Regions from separate parts of the Streptomyces sp. NBC_00873 genome, predicted to be linked through region 4. Evidence: predicted binding sites of a transcription regulator. Region 4 holds the regulator's gene; each other region holds the start of a gene.
What was found. The regulator HrcA, encoded in region 4, represses chaperone genes, less so after heat shock. The targets are predictions, from matches to a motif close to TTNGCACTCNGNNNNNCNGAGTGCNAA.
Positions count from the first base shown of each region.

Region 1: groES (co-chaperone GroES) is a predicted target of HrcA. The motif match lies at 1,922-1,948, and genes of this name have one in related genera.
Region 2: groL (chaperonin GroEL) is a predicted target of HrcA. The motif match lies at 1,758-1,784, and genes of this name have one in related genera.
Region 3: OH809_RS25525 (FmdB family zinc ribbon protein) is a predicted target of HrcA. The motif match lies at 2,083-2,109, and genes of this name have one in related genera.

Region 1 covers NZ_CP108803.1:3,863,463-3,867,280, reverse strand. The annotation lists gene OH809_RS17430 (THUMP-like domain-containing protein) at 1-608, opposite strand, end outside; partial or broken gene OH809_RS17425 (polysaccharide deacetylase family protein) at 892-1,121, shown strand; gene OH809_RS17420 (DUF6234 family protein) at 1,369-1,821, opposite strand; gene groES (co-chaperone GroES) at 2,110-2,418, shown strand; gene groL (chaperonin GroEL) at 2,519-3,818, shown strand, end outside.
Region 2 covers NZ_CP108803.1:4,211,302-4,215,119, reverse strand. The annotation lists gene thrC (threonine synthase) at 1-663, shown strand, start outside; gene OH809_RS19235 (MoaD/ThiS family protein) at 697-975, shown strand; gene OH809_RS19230 (cold-shock protein) at 1,408-1,614, shown strand; gene groL (chaperonin GroEL) at 1,945-3,567, shown strand; gene OH809_RS19220 (hypothetical protein) at 3,717-3,818, opposite strand, start outside.
Region 3 covers NZ_CP108803.1:5,494,714-5,498,531, forward strand. The annotation lists gene OH809_RS25515 (RcpC/CpaB family pilus assembly protein) at 66-656, opposite strand; gene OH809_RS25520 (S-methyl-5'-thioadenosine phosphorylase) at 805-1,638, opposite strand; gene OH809_RS25525 (FmdB family zinc ribbon protein) at 1,727-2,071, opposite strand; gene OH809_RS25530 (MFS transporter) at 2,302-3,588, opposite strand.
Region 4 covers NZ_CP108803.1:6,279,479-6,283,296, forward strand. The annotation lists gene OH809_RS28920 (DUF3097 domain-containing protein) at 1-286, opposite strand, end outside; gene OH809_RS28925 (MBL fold metallo-hydrolase) at 312-1,034, opposite strand; gene hrcA (heat-inducible transcriptional repressor HrcA) at 1,218-2,234, shown strand; gene dnaJ (molecular chaperone DnaJ) at 2,235-3,371, shown strand; gene OH809_RS28940 (nitronate monooxygenase) at 3,515-3,818, shown strand, end outside.

The DNA.
Region 1 (3,818 bases), 2.4 Mb from region 4:
GTCGCCCAGGAGAGCGGCGGCGAGTACGCCTCGGGGTCGAAGATCCTGCCGCGTCCGCCGCGCCGGGCCGGGTCGACGAAGACCGCGTCGTACGCGGACGTGTCGATCTCGGTGACATCGGCGCAGCGCACTTCGATCAGGGTGTCGAGACCGAGTGCGGCGGCATTGGCGCGGGCCACCTCTGCGGTCAGCGGGTCGCGGTCCACGGCGAGGACGGAGATGCCCGCGCGGGCGAGGGCGAGGGCGTCACCGCCGATCCCGCAGCAGAGGTCGGCGACGCTGCGTACGCCCGTTTCGGTGAAGCGCCGGGCGCGGTAGGTGGCGACCGAGGTGCGGGTCGCCTGCTCGACGCCGTTCGGTGTGAAGAACATCCGGTACGCGTCCTCGGTGCCGAACTTCGCCACCGCCCGCTGCCGCAGCCGCGCCTGTCCCAGCGCCGCCGACACCAGCGGGGCCGGATGGCTGCGGCGCAGCCGGGTGGCGGTGGCGAGCTCCTGGGAGGGGTCGTAGGCCCGCAGCTCGGCGAGGAGCGCCTCGCCCTCGGGTGTGCGCAGGGCCGTGAAGGCGGCGAGCGGGTCGGTCGGGTCGGTCGGATCGAAGGCGTTCACCGGCCCATTGTGAGCCAGCCGGGGGAGCGCGCGGGCCCGGCGGAGGTGTCGGCCGCAGTGGCCGAGCAGCCACTGGCAGTATGCGAAACCATGCGGCTTATACGACAAAAGGAAGATTTAACCGCGCAGAGGCATGGACCGGGCGTGGTGCGACGCCGACCGGGCCATGTGGCCCCTGGCCGCACTCCTGGTCGCCGCAGCCGTGCCCGGCTGCGTCTCCGAGTCCGGCGGCGGACATCCGGGCGGCTACGCCCGGCGGACGCAGGCCGCACGCGCGGTGCCAGCCAGGAAGTGGGGGCCGGCCGCCATGCCGCCGGCCGCGTTCCCCGACCACATGGAGTGGCGCGAGCGGGACTGCGCTCTGTACCCGGGCGACATCATCCTCACGCACTTCGGGGGCCGCAAGGACTGGGGCGGCTCCATGGCGCCGACCTCGCCGACCTGGTCCGCGCGGTCTTGAGGATCATCACGGACAAGGGGTACGCCGTGGCCCGGCTGGAGGACTACGTATGACAAGGGCGTACCGGCTGCTCGCCGGACTGCTGGCAACCGGTGCGCTCCTGACCGCCACCGCCGGGTGCGCGCAGTCGGTCGACCCGATCGAACGGCTGGGCCGGAAGGCCGCGCAGAAGGTGAGCCGGCCGCACCGGACGCCGGAGCCGGGACCGGCGGCGGGGGCGGAGCCGGAGCGCCGGCAGGGTGTGCCGGGTGATCACGGGGCGGCGGGGCCGATGGTCGTCGGCTCCTGCGGCCGACCGGGTCAGCTGCCGGAGTCCCGGCACTCGTGGTTGTCTCCGCCGCTGTGGCACTGGTGGCCGGACCGGACGGGACCGTCCGACGGATTGGATGCCGGCGCGGGGTGCGAGCGGCGGTAGTCGGACTGCCCGATCTGCACCGTCACGATGCACAGCACGAGCGCGACGCAGACCTGGATCGAACCCGCCCAGGGCCGGTTCGTGCGCAGCAGTGCGACGGTGATCGCGACGACCACCAGCGTGATCACCCCGAACGTGATCGCGGGCCCCCAGTCCGTCGGTGGCCGTTCGGCCGTCTCGGGCGTGCCGTCGTAGGAGTCGGCCCAGCCCGCCATGCCTATCCGGAACGTGGCGATCGCGCAGACCACCACCTCCAGGGCAACCAGCAGCAGACCGAGCGCGATGTCGAGACCTGCCCCGCCGACGGGGCGCTGACGCAGAGGCGTGACTTCCGGCATCTCCCCAGCGTCGTACGGAACGGAGCGGTCCGTCCCTGTGTTCCCCGTACGTTGTCCTGATCGAGGCCGTCCTGTGCTGCGACGCCACGACCGGACTGAATTGGCACTCCACTTGACCGAGTGCTAATCGCGGTCATAGTCTCAGCTCTGGCACTCCCCACTGGAGAGTGCCAGCAGTACTGTGCGACCAGCAGGTCCGGCACCCGCGACGACGGACCCACCTGATCGCCACCCCAGACAGTTAACCCCGCAGTTAACCCCGAGATCTCCGAAGGGGGAGGCCGGATCGTGACGACCACCAGCTCCAAGGTTGCCATCAAGCCGCTTGAGGACCGCATTGTGGTCCAGCCGCTCGACGCCGAGCAGACCACGGCCTCTGGCCTGGTCATCCCGGACACCGCCAAGGAGAAGCCCCAGGAGGGCGTCGTCCTGGCCGTGGGCCCGGGCCGCTTCGAGAACGGCGAGCGCCTGCCGCTCGACGTCAAGACCGGTGACATCGTGCTGTACAGCAAGTACGGCGGCACCGAGGTGAAGTACAACGGCGAGGAGTACCTCGTCCTCTCGGCTCGCGACGTGCTCGCGATCATCGAGAAGTAATTCACACACGTTTGCTTCCGTTCTGCGCCCCTGGTCCCCTGCGAGATAACAAGCCGGGCGGTCAGGGGCGCAGTTCGTTCGAGAGGACAGTTCAGCTCCCATGGCGAAGATTCTGAAGTTCGACGAGGACGCCCGTCGCGCCCTTGAGCGCGGCGTCAACAAGCTTGCCGACACGGTCAAGGTGACGATCGGTCCCAAGGGCCGCAACGTCGTCATCGACAAGAAGTTCGGCGCTCCCACCATCACCAACGACGGTGTCACCATCGCGCGCGAGGTCGAGCTCGACGACCCGTACGAGAACCTCGGTGCCCAGCTGGTGAAGGAGGTGGCGACCAAGACCAACGACGTAGCGGGTGACGGCACCACCACCGCCACCGTGCTCGCCCAGGCGCTCGTCCGCGAGGGCCTGCGCAACGTTGCCGCGGGTGCTTCCCCGGCCGCCCTGAAGAAGGGCATCGACGCCGCGGTCAAGGCTGTGTCCGAGGAGCTCCTCGCGACCGCCCGCCCGATCGACGACAAGTCCGACATCGCCGCCGTGGCCGCGCTCTCCGCGCAGGACTCGCAGGTCGGCGAGCTCATCGCGGACGCGATGGACAAGGTCGGCAAGGACGGTGTCATCACCGTCGAGGAGTCCAACACCTTCGGTCTGGACCTCGAGTTCACCGAGGGCATGGCCTTCGACAAGGGTTACCTGTCCCCGTACATGGTGACCGACCAGGAGCGTATGGAGGCCGTCCTCGACGACCCGTACATCCTGATCCACCAGGGCAAGATCGGCTCGATCCAGGAGCTGCTCCCGCTGCTGGAGAAGGTCATCCAGGCCGGTGGCTCCAAGCCGCTGCTGATCATCGCCGAGGACGTCGAGGGCGAGGCCCTGTCGACCCTGGTCGTCAACAAGATCCGTGGCACCTTCAACGCCGTCGCGGTGAAGGCCCCGGGCTTCGGTGACCGCCGCAAGGCCATGCTCGGCGACATCGCCACCCTCACCGGTGCGACCGTCATCGCCGAGGAGGTCGGCCTCAAGCTCGACCAGGCCGGTCTGGACGTGCTGGGCACCGCCCGCCGTGTCACCATCTCCAAGGACGACACGACCATCGTGGACGGCGGCGGCGAGCCCGGCGACGTCAAGGGCCGGGTCAACCAGATCAAGGCCGAGATCGACGCCACCGACTCCGACTGGGACCGCGAGAAGCTCCAGGAGCGCCTCGCGAAGCTGGCCGGCGGCGTGTGCGTGATCCGTGTCGGTGCCGCCACCGAGGTGGAGCTCAAGGAGAAGAAGCACCGTCTGGAGGACGCCATCTCCGCGACCCGCGCCGCGGTCGAGGAGGGCATCGTCTCCGGTGGTGGCTCCGCTCTGGTCCACGCCGTCAAGGTCCTCGAGGGCAACCTCGACAAGACCG
Region 2 (3,818 bases), 2.1 Mb from region 4:
GGCGACCCGCTCGGTGAGGGCTGGGGCTTCGTCAACGTCAACCTGCGCCCGTACTACGGCGAGGGTTCCAAGACGCTCGCGTACGAGATCTGCGAACAGCTCGGCTGGCAGCTGCCCGACCAGCTCGTCATCCCGATCGCGTCCGGCTCGCAGCTCACGAAGATCGACAAGGGTCTTCAGGAGCTGATCAGGCTCGGTCTCGTCGAGGACAAGCCGTACAAGATTTTCGGCGCCCAGGCCGAGGGCTGCTCCCCGGTCTCCACGGCTTTCAAGGCCGGTCACGACGTCGTGCGCCCGCAGAAGCCGAACACGATCGCCAAGTCTCTGGCGATCGGCAATCCGGCCGACGGTCCGTACGTCCTGGACATCGCCCGCCGCACCGGCGGCGCGGTCGAGGACGTCAACGACGAACAGATCGTCGACGCGATCAAGCTGCTGGCCCGCACCGAGGGCATCTTCGCCGAGACGGCGGGCGGGGTGACAGTCGGTGTGACGAGGAAGCTGATCGAGGCGGGTCTGCTGGACCCGACGCTCACCACGGTCGTCCTGAACACCGGTGACGGTCTGAAGACGCTGGACGCGGTCGCCCCGACCACCGGCCCGACCGCGACCATCCGGCCCAGCCTGGACGCGTTCCGCGACGCAGGCCTCGCCACCGGCTGACCCGACCACCCGAGACGTAAGGAAGGCACCCACATGAGCGTCAAGGTCCGTATCCCCACCATCCTGCGCACCTACACGGGCGGCCAGGCCGAGGTCCCGGCCGAGGGCTCGACCCTCTCCCAGGTCATCGAGTCGCTGGAGCGGAACCACCCGGGCATCGCCGCGCGTGTCCTGGACGACCAGGGCAAGCTCCGCCGCTTCGTGAACGTGTACGTCAACGACGACGACGTGCGCTTCGAGGGCGGCCTGGAGACGGCCACCCCGGACGGCGCGGGCATCTCCATCATCCCGGCGGTCGCGGGCGGCTGCTGACCCGTAGTCGGCCCTGCGGCAGACTTCACAGCGTTACCGGAATTGCCCCCTCTGCAAGCTAAGCGGAGGGGGCAATTCTGCATGGTTGAGCGCGGTACAGTGGGGAAGTCCCCTCCGCTGCCCGTGCCGACCGCATATGAGAATGCGCCCGCCCGCGACAAGATGCAGCCAAAGTGTTCGAACTCCTTGCGCCGTAAGTGGCCTTTGTCCGGCCCGACTTGCCCTGGAATCGCATAAATTCCTCATATTCGGGCGTTCGGTGCTGCCCGGAATTCTCGTCCGATTGACCTGTTGCAGAGGGCAGTTGGGCAGATACATTCAGCCGCGGTCGACGCGTTCCGGCGCACGCACCCTCTCCTGTCGGAGGGTGAGTTCTGACCCGGGTCCGCGAAGTGCGGTCCTGTGCAAGGGCCAGTAATAGGGGAGTTGGGCATGGCTCAGGGCACCGTCAAGTGGTTCAACGCGGAGAAGGGGTACGGCTTCATCGCGGTCGACGGTGGTGCGGATGTTTTCGTCCACTACAGCGCGATCCAGATGGACGGGTACCGCACCCTCGAAGAGGGTCAGCGAGTTGAATTCGAAATCTCGCAGGGCCAGAAGGGGCCGCAGGCGGACATGGTCAAGCTCGCCGTCGGCTGAGCTCGGCGCGGTCGGCCAACGACACCACTCACGCACGAAGGACCCGCACCCCTCCCGGGGGGTACGGGTCCTTCGTGCGTCCCGGAGCCCGCCCTGCGACCACGCCACCGCTGCCCGGCGTCATCCGCGAACTCGAAAGGGCGCTTGCACTCGAAGGGGTCGAGTGCTAATCATTGGGCGTTAGCACTCTGACGTTGAGAGTGACAGAAGGACCGGGTCGGTGAGGCCCGCAGGCCCGGCGGGGCAAGGAACCGTCAGGCACGCAGGCCGTCCGTCGCGGGCGCCACACGGTCCGGAGCAATCCACCCCTGTCCGGGAGGACCACTTCACATGGCCAAGATCATCGCGTTCGACGAGGAAGCGCGGCGCGGCCTCGAGCGCGGGATGAACCAGCTCGCCGACGCCGTCAAGGTGACCCTCGGCCCCAAGGGCCGGAACGTCGTCCTTGAGAAGAAGTGGGGCGCACCCACGATCACCAACGACGGTGTCTCCATCGCCAAGGAGATCGAGCTCGAGGACCCGTTCGAGAAGATCGGCGCAGAGCTGGTCAAGGAAGTCGCCAAGAAGACGGACGACGTCGCCGGCGACGGTACGACCACCGCCACCGTTCTCGCCCAGGCACTCGTCCGTGAGGGCCTCCGCAACGTCGCCGCGGGTGCGAACCCGATGGCCCTCAAGCGGGGCATCGAGAAGGCCGTCGAGGCCGTCTCCGCCGCTCTGCTGGAGCAGGCCAAGGACGTGGAGACCAAGGAGCAGATCGCTTCCACGGCCTCCATCTCCGCCGCCGACACCCAGATCGGCGAGCTCATCGCCGAGGCGATGGACAAGGTCGGCAAGGAAGGCGTCATCACCGTCGAGGAGTCCCAGACCTTCGGTCTGGAGCTGGAGCTCACCGAGGGTATGCGCTTCGACAAGGGCTACATCTCGGCGTACTTCGCCACCGACATGGAGCGCATGGAGTCGTCCCTGGACGACCCGTACATCCTGATCGTCAACTCCAAGGTCAGCAACGTGAAGGACCTCCTTCCGCTGCTGGAGAAGGTCATGCAGTCCGGCAAGCCGCTGCTGATCATCGCCGAGGACGTCGAGGGCGAGGCCCTGTCGACCCTGGTCGTCAACAAGATCCGTGGCACCTTCAAGTCCGTTGCCGTCAAGGCCCCGGGCTTCGGTGACCGCCGCAAGGCCATGCTCGGCGACATCGCCATCCTCACCGGTGGCACCGTCATCTCCGAGGAGGTCGGTCTCAAGCTGGAGAACGCCGGCCTGGACCTGCTGGGCCATGCCCGCAAGGTCGTCATCACCAAGGACGAGACGACGATCGTCGACGGCGCCGGTGACACCGACCAGGTTCAGGGTCGCGTCAACCAGATCCGTGCCGAGATCGAGAACTCCGACTCGGACTACGACCGCGAGAAGCTCCAGGAGCGCCTGGCGAAGCTGGCCGGCGGCGTGGCCGTCATCAAGGCTGGTGCCGCGACCGAGGTCGAGCTCAAGGAGCGCAAGCACCGCATCGAGGACGCCGTTCGCAACGCGAAGGCGGCCGTCGAGGAGGGCATCGTCGCCGGTGGTGGCGTGGCGCTGCTGCAGGCTTCCGCCGTCTTCGAGAAGCTGGAGCTCTCGGGTGACGAGGCGACCGGCGCCAACGCCGTCAAGCTGGCGCTGGAGGCTCCGCTCAAGCAGATCGCCGTCAACGGCGGTCTCGAGGGTGGCGTCGTCGTCGAGAAGGTGCGCAACCTGCCGATCGGTCACGGTCTGAACGCCGCGACCGGCGAGTACGTCGACATGATCGCCGAGGGCATTCTCGACCCGGCGAAGGTCACGCGCTCCGCTCTGCAGAACGCCGCGTCGATCGCCGCGCTGTTCCTGACCACCGAGGCCGTCATCGCCGACAAGCCGGAGAAGGCCTCTGCGGCCGCTCCGGGCGGCATGCCGGGCGGTGACATGGACTTCTGATCCTGACGGATCGGTAGTTCGGGCGCACATCGGCCCCCTGGACCTGCACGGGTCCAGGGGGCCGATGCCATGTCCGCGGCAGCGGCGCTGACGGCCGGTCAGCTGTCCGCGGTAAAGAAGGGCGGGCCACGTCGATGACTGCGGCGACGTCACGCTGCCAGGCCCGGCTCGCCCCGGCACGGTCCGCACTCGCCGCCTGGCAGCGCCTCCGGCTGCCCCGGTGCGCCGCACTTCGCGCACTCCAGGACCCG
Region 3 (3,818 bases), 780 kb from region 4:
CCGGTCCATGCCTTCGGGCCGGTTGCTTGACGGCGCATCAGTGTGCGGAGGACGGTGGGCCGGGTTCAGCACAGGGTCACCGCCAGCCGGGCCGAGATCCCCGCGCCGGCCAGCGACGCGGCCGTGCTCCGTGGCACGGACAGCACGACCAGCGCGCCGCCCGCCGCAGGACCTTCCGCGGGATCCTCGGACCAGCCGTCGGCCGGCGACTGCGGCACCGCCGCCACCCGGGCCCCCTTCGCCACCACCCTGGCATCGGCCCCGGCGCCCTCGGCCGCGATCACATCGACGCGGTCGCCGGGGCGCAGCAGCCGGACGGTTGCCGCGTCCGCGATCCGGACTGGTGCCGACACCAGCGGAACCGGCCGTCGCTTCACTCCCGGCCCGGCACCTGCCGCGCCCCCGGCACCCCCGCCCGGTGCCTCACCGCCGCCCAGTCCCGCGGCGGCAAGCGCCGCGGCCGTCAGCGCCAGCCCGGCCGCCATCGCGCGACGCTGCCGCCACATCGCACGCCGCAGCCGACGCCCCCCGCCCCCACGCACCCGTAACGGCGCGAACGAGGGCACCCCGCAGGGCGCGGGCGCCGACACCGGCGGACCCGGGACGGACGGGCGTACATGAGACGAGGAAGAGGTCGCAGAAGCGGGCGGGAACATGGCCAACACCACCAGTCGTGAGGAGCGCGGAGTCCGGACGAACGCCGACGCCCTTCACTCTCCGTCTTCCGCGAGATTCCCGCTGAGCCCTGTGGACAGCCCCCACGGTGTGGACAACTCCGTCACCCACCCGCCACCGGGGCACCCCCTACGGCAGTTCGAGTCCCGTCTCGATCCCGTCCAGCGCATGCGCACAGGGACAGTGACGATCCCCTTCCGCGGGCAGCGCGGTCACCGCGTCGAAGAGCACCGACCGCAGCCGGTCCACATTGGCGGCGAACACCTTCAGCACCTCCCCGTGGGATACGCCCTCGCCTGCCTCGGCACCCGCGTCCAGGTCCGTCACCAGCGTCATCGTCGTGTAGCACAGCGCCAGTTCGCGGGCGAGCACGGCCTCCGGATGCCCGGTCATCCCGACCACGGACCAGCCCATCGCCGCGTGCCAGCGCGATTCGGCCCGGGTCGAGAAACGAGGCCCCTCGACGACGACGAGCGTGCCGCCGTCCACCGGCTCCCAGCCCCTGCCGCGGGCTGACGCCAGCGCGACCTTGCGCCCCTCGGGGCAGTACGGGTCGGCGAAGCCCAGGTGCACCACGTTCGACGCCACCCCGTCCGCCCGGGTCTCCCCGTCGTAATACGTCTGCGTGCGGGCCTTGGTGCGGTCCACCATCTGGTCCGGTACGAGCAACGTGCCCGGGCCGTACTCCGGTCGCAGCCCGCCGACCGCGCACGGGCCGAGCACCTGACGGACGCCGACGGACCGCAGGGCCCACAGGTTGGCGCGGTAGTTGATGCGGTGCGGCGGCACATGGTGGCCGCGGCCGTGGCGGGGGAGGAAGGCGACCCGGCGGCCGCCGATCTCGCCGAGGAAGAGGGAATCGCTCGGCTGTCCGTACGGGGTGTCCACGCGAACCTCGGTGACGTCCTCCAGGAAGGAGTACAAGCCCGAGCCACCGATGACACCGATCTCTGCGTTCACCATGCGATCACACTAGCGGGGGCGGGAAACGCCGAGGACCCCGCCGAAAGGATCGGCGGGGTCTCCGGTGAAGCGTGGTGCGTACCTCGGCTCAGGCAGCCGACGTACCGCTCGACGACGACGCGGAGGACGACGAGGAGGACGAGGAAGCGGAGGACGAGGAAGCGGAGGACTTCGCGTCCGACCCCGTCGAGGAAGTCGATGAAGCGGAACCGGATGCCTTCGCGGACGCCGACGCCGGCGCGCTGCTCGACGAGGAGCCGCGGCTGTCGTTCCGGTAGAAACCGGAACCCTTGAAGACGATGCCGACCGCCGAGAACACCTTCTTCAGACGTCCTTCGCAGTTCGGGCACGCGGTCAGAGCGTCATCGGTAAACTTCTGCACCGCCTCGAGGCCCTCGCCACATTCGGTGCACTGGTACTGATAGGTCGGCACTTGTCTTCCTCCTGGCACTCTCACTCGATGAGTGCTAACAGTCCTCAATGGTAGCTGCTATGGGCCGCTGTTTGCAGTAACGTCTGTCACCTGCCTGAAGGGCAGCGGTCAGGGCTTGGCCGTCGTGAGGGCCGCTGGCCTGAGCGAAAAGCTGCCACATAGGTGGCGGACGAGTCACAGTGACGTATTCCGCTGAGCGTGAGCGGGCGACTGAGCGAGCGCATGGATCGTCACTTTCTGGCCGCGACAGGATCGCGGTGAACCGAGCCGCGTGCGGCCATGATGGTCGCGCGGGCCGGTGTCAGCCGCGAACGCAGCGTCACCAGGGTCGCCAGGGCCAGCACGGTCCCCACCAGCGGCACCACGAAGCCGGTGCTCGCGCCATGGGCGTCCGCGAGCCGTCCGGCGAAGGTCACCCCAGCCGCCTGGCCGAGCGCGACCGAGCCCGTCAGCCAGGTGAACGCCTCGGTCCGCGCAGATGCCGGAACCAGCGTCTCGACCAGCGTGTATCCGCTGATCAGCGCGGGTGCGATGGAGAGCCCGACGAGTAGCCCGAGTCCGGCCAGTAGCGGCACGGAGTGCACCGCCCACAGCCCCGAAGCGGTCAGCGTCAGCGCCGCGTACCCGGCGATCAGCCTGCGCCGCGGTCCGCTCTTCCAGGCGATGGCGCCGCAGGCGATCCCGGCCAGCATGTTGCCGGCCGCGAAGATCCCGTACAGCAGGCCGTTCGCGCCGGGCCGGCCGATCTCCTCGGCGAACGCGGTCAGTGAGACCTGCATGCCGCCGAAGACCGAGCCGATCCCGAGGAAGGCCACTGCGAGCACCCGTACGCCCGGCACGGACAGAGCGGAGACGCGCTGTCCGGAGGCGCCGGCCGCGGCGGCGCGGACCGCGGGCTGGGTGCGGTGCTGCGCCGCGAAGAGCAGCCCGCCCGCCAGCGTCAGCGCGGCTTCCGTGATCAGCCCGGCTGCCGGGTGCACGCCGGTGCACAGCGCGGTGGCGAGGACCGGCCCGATGACGAAGGTGAACTCGTCCGTCACCGACTCGAAGGCGGCGGCGGTCGACATCAGCGGCGAGGCCTTCCGGCCCGGCGCCGCGCCCAGCAGGGCCGCCCAGCGGGCCCGCACCATGGGGCCGACCTGGGGGACGGACGCACCCGTCGGAACGGCGGCCAGGAACAGCACCCACAGCGGCGCATCCGCCAGGGCGAGTGCGGTCAGTGCCGACACGGAGGCCGCGTGGACGAGGACGCCCGGCAGCAGTACGGCGCGCTGGCCGATGCGGTCGGCGAGCTTGCCGCTCTGGGGCGCGAACAGCGCCATGGAGACGCCGGTGACAGCGGCGACGGCGCCCGCGCTGCCGTACGAACCGGTGGTGTGCTGGATCAGCAGCACGATGCCGATGGTCAGCATGGCGAAGGGTTGCCGTGCGGCGAAGCCCGGCAGGAGGAAGGTCCACGCACCCGGGGTGCGCAGCAGCTGCTGGTAACCGGGGCGGTCGGAGACCGTGGACGCCACGGTCCATGCCTTTCTGCCGCCTGGTAGCGGTGCCCCCGCCGGTCCGCACCTGTGGGTGCCGGTCCCGTACGGGGGCTGCCGAGAGCTGTCCTCTTCGCGCGGAACTGCGGTAGATGCCGGGCGCTCGCTGCAGAGGCGGAGGACGCCACGACCGCCATACGGTCGCGCCAGCTCTGCATCAGGCAGAGTTGGTCGATCAGGTTTCCTTCATGCTACAGGCAGGATTGCTT
Region 4 (3,818 bases):
AGGCCGTGCGGGCGGGGCGGGCCGGGCCGGCCGCCGAGGGGCGTACGAGAGTGATGACGCGGCCCTCCAGCAGGAAGCCGCGCGGTTCCATCGGGAACACCCGGTGCTTGCCGAATCGGTCCTCCAGGGTCACCGTCGGGCCCTGCGCCGTCTTCTCGCAGCGGATCACCGCACCGCAGAAGCCGGTGGAGACCTCCTCCACGACCAGATCGGGCTCGGCGGGGACCTCGGGGACGGGAGCGGACTTCTTCCAGGGCGGGGTCAGGTCCGGGTGGTAGCTGCGCATCGGACGACGATAGGACGGGAACCGGTCACGACACGCCGAAGGCGGCGGACAGCCGGTCACGTTGTGCCCGTACGAACGCCGCGTTCACGACGGCCCCGTGCCCCGGTACATACACCGCGTCCTCGCCGCCCAGCGCCAGCAGCCGGTCCAGCGCGGCCGGCCAGCGCGACGGGATCGCGTCCGGGCCCGCCTGCGGTTCGCCCGATTCCTCGACCAGGTCGCCGCAGAGGACCACGGCCGGGGAGTCGGGCACGAGAGCGACGAGGTCGTGGCCGCTGTGGGCGGGGCCCACGTTCGCCAGCAGCACCTGACGGCCGCCACCCAGGTCGAGCGTCCATTCGCCGCACACCTGGTGGTGCGGCGCCACCAGGACGTCCGCCGCCTGCGCCGCGTCCTCCTCGGACACCCCGTGGCGTACCGCGTCGGCGTACAGCTCGTCCGCGCTGCCGGTGAGCAGAGCGGCCGTACCGATCGCGCCGTACACCTCCGCCCCGGCGAATGCCGCGGTGCCGAGCACATGGTCGAAATGAGGGTGACTGAGTGCGATATGCGTCACCCTCCGGCCGGTCATGGCCTGCACCTGGGTCCGTATCTCCACCCCTTCGCGCAGCGTCGATCCCGTGTCGAAGAGCAGGGCCGCCTCCGCTCCGACGACCAGTGCCACCGTGGCATCCCACCCGGGGAGCCTCCGACGGCCCACACCGTTGCCCAGTCGCTCCCAGCCGAACTCTTCCCAAGACGCGTCCATGCGGAGACGCTATCGGCAAACGACCTGCACAGTCTCGGGGTAGCGTGGCCGGTCGCCCTTGCTAGGGCCCCACCCGGCCGCCGTACACTGGCGGGGGATCGCTGGCACTCGTACGCATCGAGTGCCAGGAATCACCGGAGATCGACCAGAACCACCGAGGAAACACAGCTGGAGGTGTGCGCCATGCTCAGCGAACGCAGACTCGAAGTGCTGCGCGCCATCGTCCAGGACTATGTCGGCACCGAGGAGCCCGTCGGCTCCAAGGCGCTCACCGAGCGGCACAAGCTGGGGGTCTCCCCGGCCACCGTCCGCAACGACATGGCTGTGCTGGAGGACGAGGGTTTCATCGCCCAGCCCCACACCAGCGCGGGTCGCATCCCGACGGACAAGGGCTACCGGCTCTTCGTCGACAAGCTCGCAGGGGTCAAGCCCCTGTCGTCGCCGGAGCGCAGGGCCATCCAGAACTTCCTCGACGGCGCGGTCGACCTCGACGACGTCGTGGGCCGCACCGTACGGTTGCTCGCGCAGTTGACCCGGCAGGTCGCCGTCGTGCAGTACCCCTCGCTGACCCGGTCCACGGTGCGGCATGTGGAACTGCTGTCGCTGGCACCCGCCCGGCTGATGCTCGTGCTGATCACGGACACCGGCCGGGTCGAACAGCGCATGATCGACTGTCCCGCGCCGTTCGGTGAGACATCTCTCGCCGATCTGCGGGCCCGGCTCAACAGCCGGGTCGTGGGACGCCGGTTCTCGGACGTCCCGCAGCTGGTGCAGGACCTGCCGGAATCCTTCGAGGGCGAGGACCGGGGAACCGTGTCCACCGTGCTCTCCACCCTGCTCGAAACCCTCGTCGAGGAGACGGAGGAGCGGCTGATGATCGGCGGCACCTCCAACCTCACCCGCTTCGGGCACGACTTCCCTCTGATGATCCGGCCGGTGCTGGAGGCACTGGAGGAGCAGGTCGTGCTGCTGAAGCTGCTCGGCGAGGCCAAGGACTCGGGCATGACCGTACGTATCGGGCACGAGAACGCCCACGAGGGGCTCAACTCCACGTCCGTCGTCGCGGTCGGCTACGGTTCGGGCGACGAGGCAGTCGCCAAACTCGGCGTGGTCGGACCGACCCGCATGGACTACCCCGGAACGATGGGAGCGGTACGCGCAGTGGCACGTTACGTCGGACAGATCCTGGCGGAGTCGTAAGTGGCCACGGACTACTACGCCGTTCTCGGCGTGCGCCGCGACGCATCTCAGGACGAGATCAAGAAGGCCTTCCGGCGGCTCGCACGCGAGCTGCATCCGGACGTCAACCCCGATCCGAAGACCCAGGAGCGGTTCAAGGAGATCAACGCCGCCTACGAGGTGTTGTCGGACCCGCAGAAGAAGCAGGTCTACGACCTAGGCGGCGACCCGCTGTCCGCCTCCGGCGGCGGTGGCGCGGGTGGATTCGGACAGGGTGGCTTCGGCAACTTCTCCGACATCATGGACGCGTTCTTCGGCACGGCGTCGCAGCGCGGACCGCGGTCGCGCACCCGGCGCGGCCAGGACGCGATGATCCGGCTGGAGATCGATCTCGCCGAGGCGGCGTTCGGCACCACCAAGGACATCCAGGTCGACACGGCCGTCGTCTGTACGACCTGCAACGGCGAGGGCGCTGCGCCCGGCACCTCCGCCCAGACCTGTGACATGTGCCGCGGCCGCGGCGAGGTCTCCCAGGTCACCCGGTCGTTCCTCGGCCAGGTCATGACCTCACGGCCCTGCCCGCAGTGCCAGGGCTTCGGTACGGTCGTGCCGACCCCGTGCCCGGAGTGCGCCGGTGACGGCCGCATCCGTTCGCGGCGCACGCTCACCGTGAAGATCCCCGCCGGTGTCGACAACGGCACCCGCATCCAGCTCGCGGGCGAGGGCGAGGTCGGCCCCGGCGGCGGCCCGGCCGGCGACCTGTACGTCGAGATCCATGAGCTGCCGCACCAGGTGTTCCAGCGGCGCGGCGACGATCTGCACTGCACGGTCACCATCCCCATGACGGCGGGCGCGCTCGGCACGAAGGTGCCGCTGGAGACGCTCGACGGCCTGGAGGAGGTCGACATCCGGCCGGGCACCCAGTCCGGCCAGTCGGTCCCGCTGCACGGCCGCGGCATCACGCATCTGCGGGGCGGCGGGCGCGGCGACCTGATCGTGCACGTCGAGGTGACGACCCCGTCGAAGCTGGACCCGGAGCAGGAGCGACTGCTGCGGGAGCTGGCGAAGCTGCGTGGCGAGGAGCGGCCCACCGGTCAGTTCCAGCCAGGGCAACAGGGACTCTTCTCCCGCCTGAAGGATGCGTTCAACGGCCGCTGAGGACCGTTCACACCCCGATGTTCCCTTGCGCCGCAGCGCCCGCCCGTCCCCGGACCGGCGGGCGCTGCCGCGTTCCGCGTATACCGCTCCGGCCATGCCGTGGCTGATTCGGCAGGGTGCACCGGACGTGACACGATGCGGTCATGTCATCCGCGTTGACCGATCTCTGCCGGTATCCGGTCGTCCAGGCCCCGATGGCGGGCGGTGTGTCCCGTCCACAGCTCGTGTCGGCCGTTGCCGAAGCCGGTGGGCTCGGCTTTCTGGCCGCCGGGTACAAGACGGTGGACGGCATGTACAACGAGATCAAACAGCTGCGCAGAATGACCGGTCAGCCGTTCGGCGTCAACCTCTTCATGCCGCAGCCGAACCTCGCCGACCCGAGCGCCGTCGAGGTGTACCGGCACCAGCTCGCCGGTGAGGCCGCCTGGTACGAGACCCCGCTCGGCG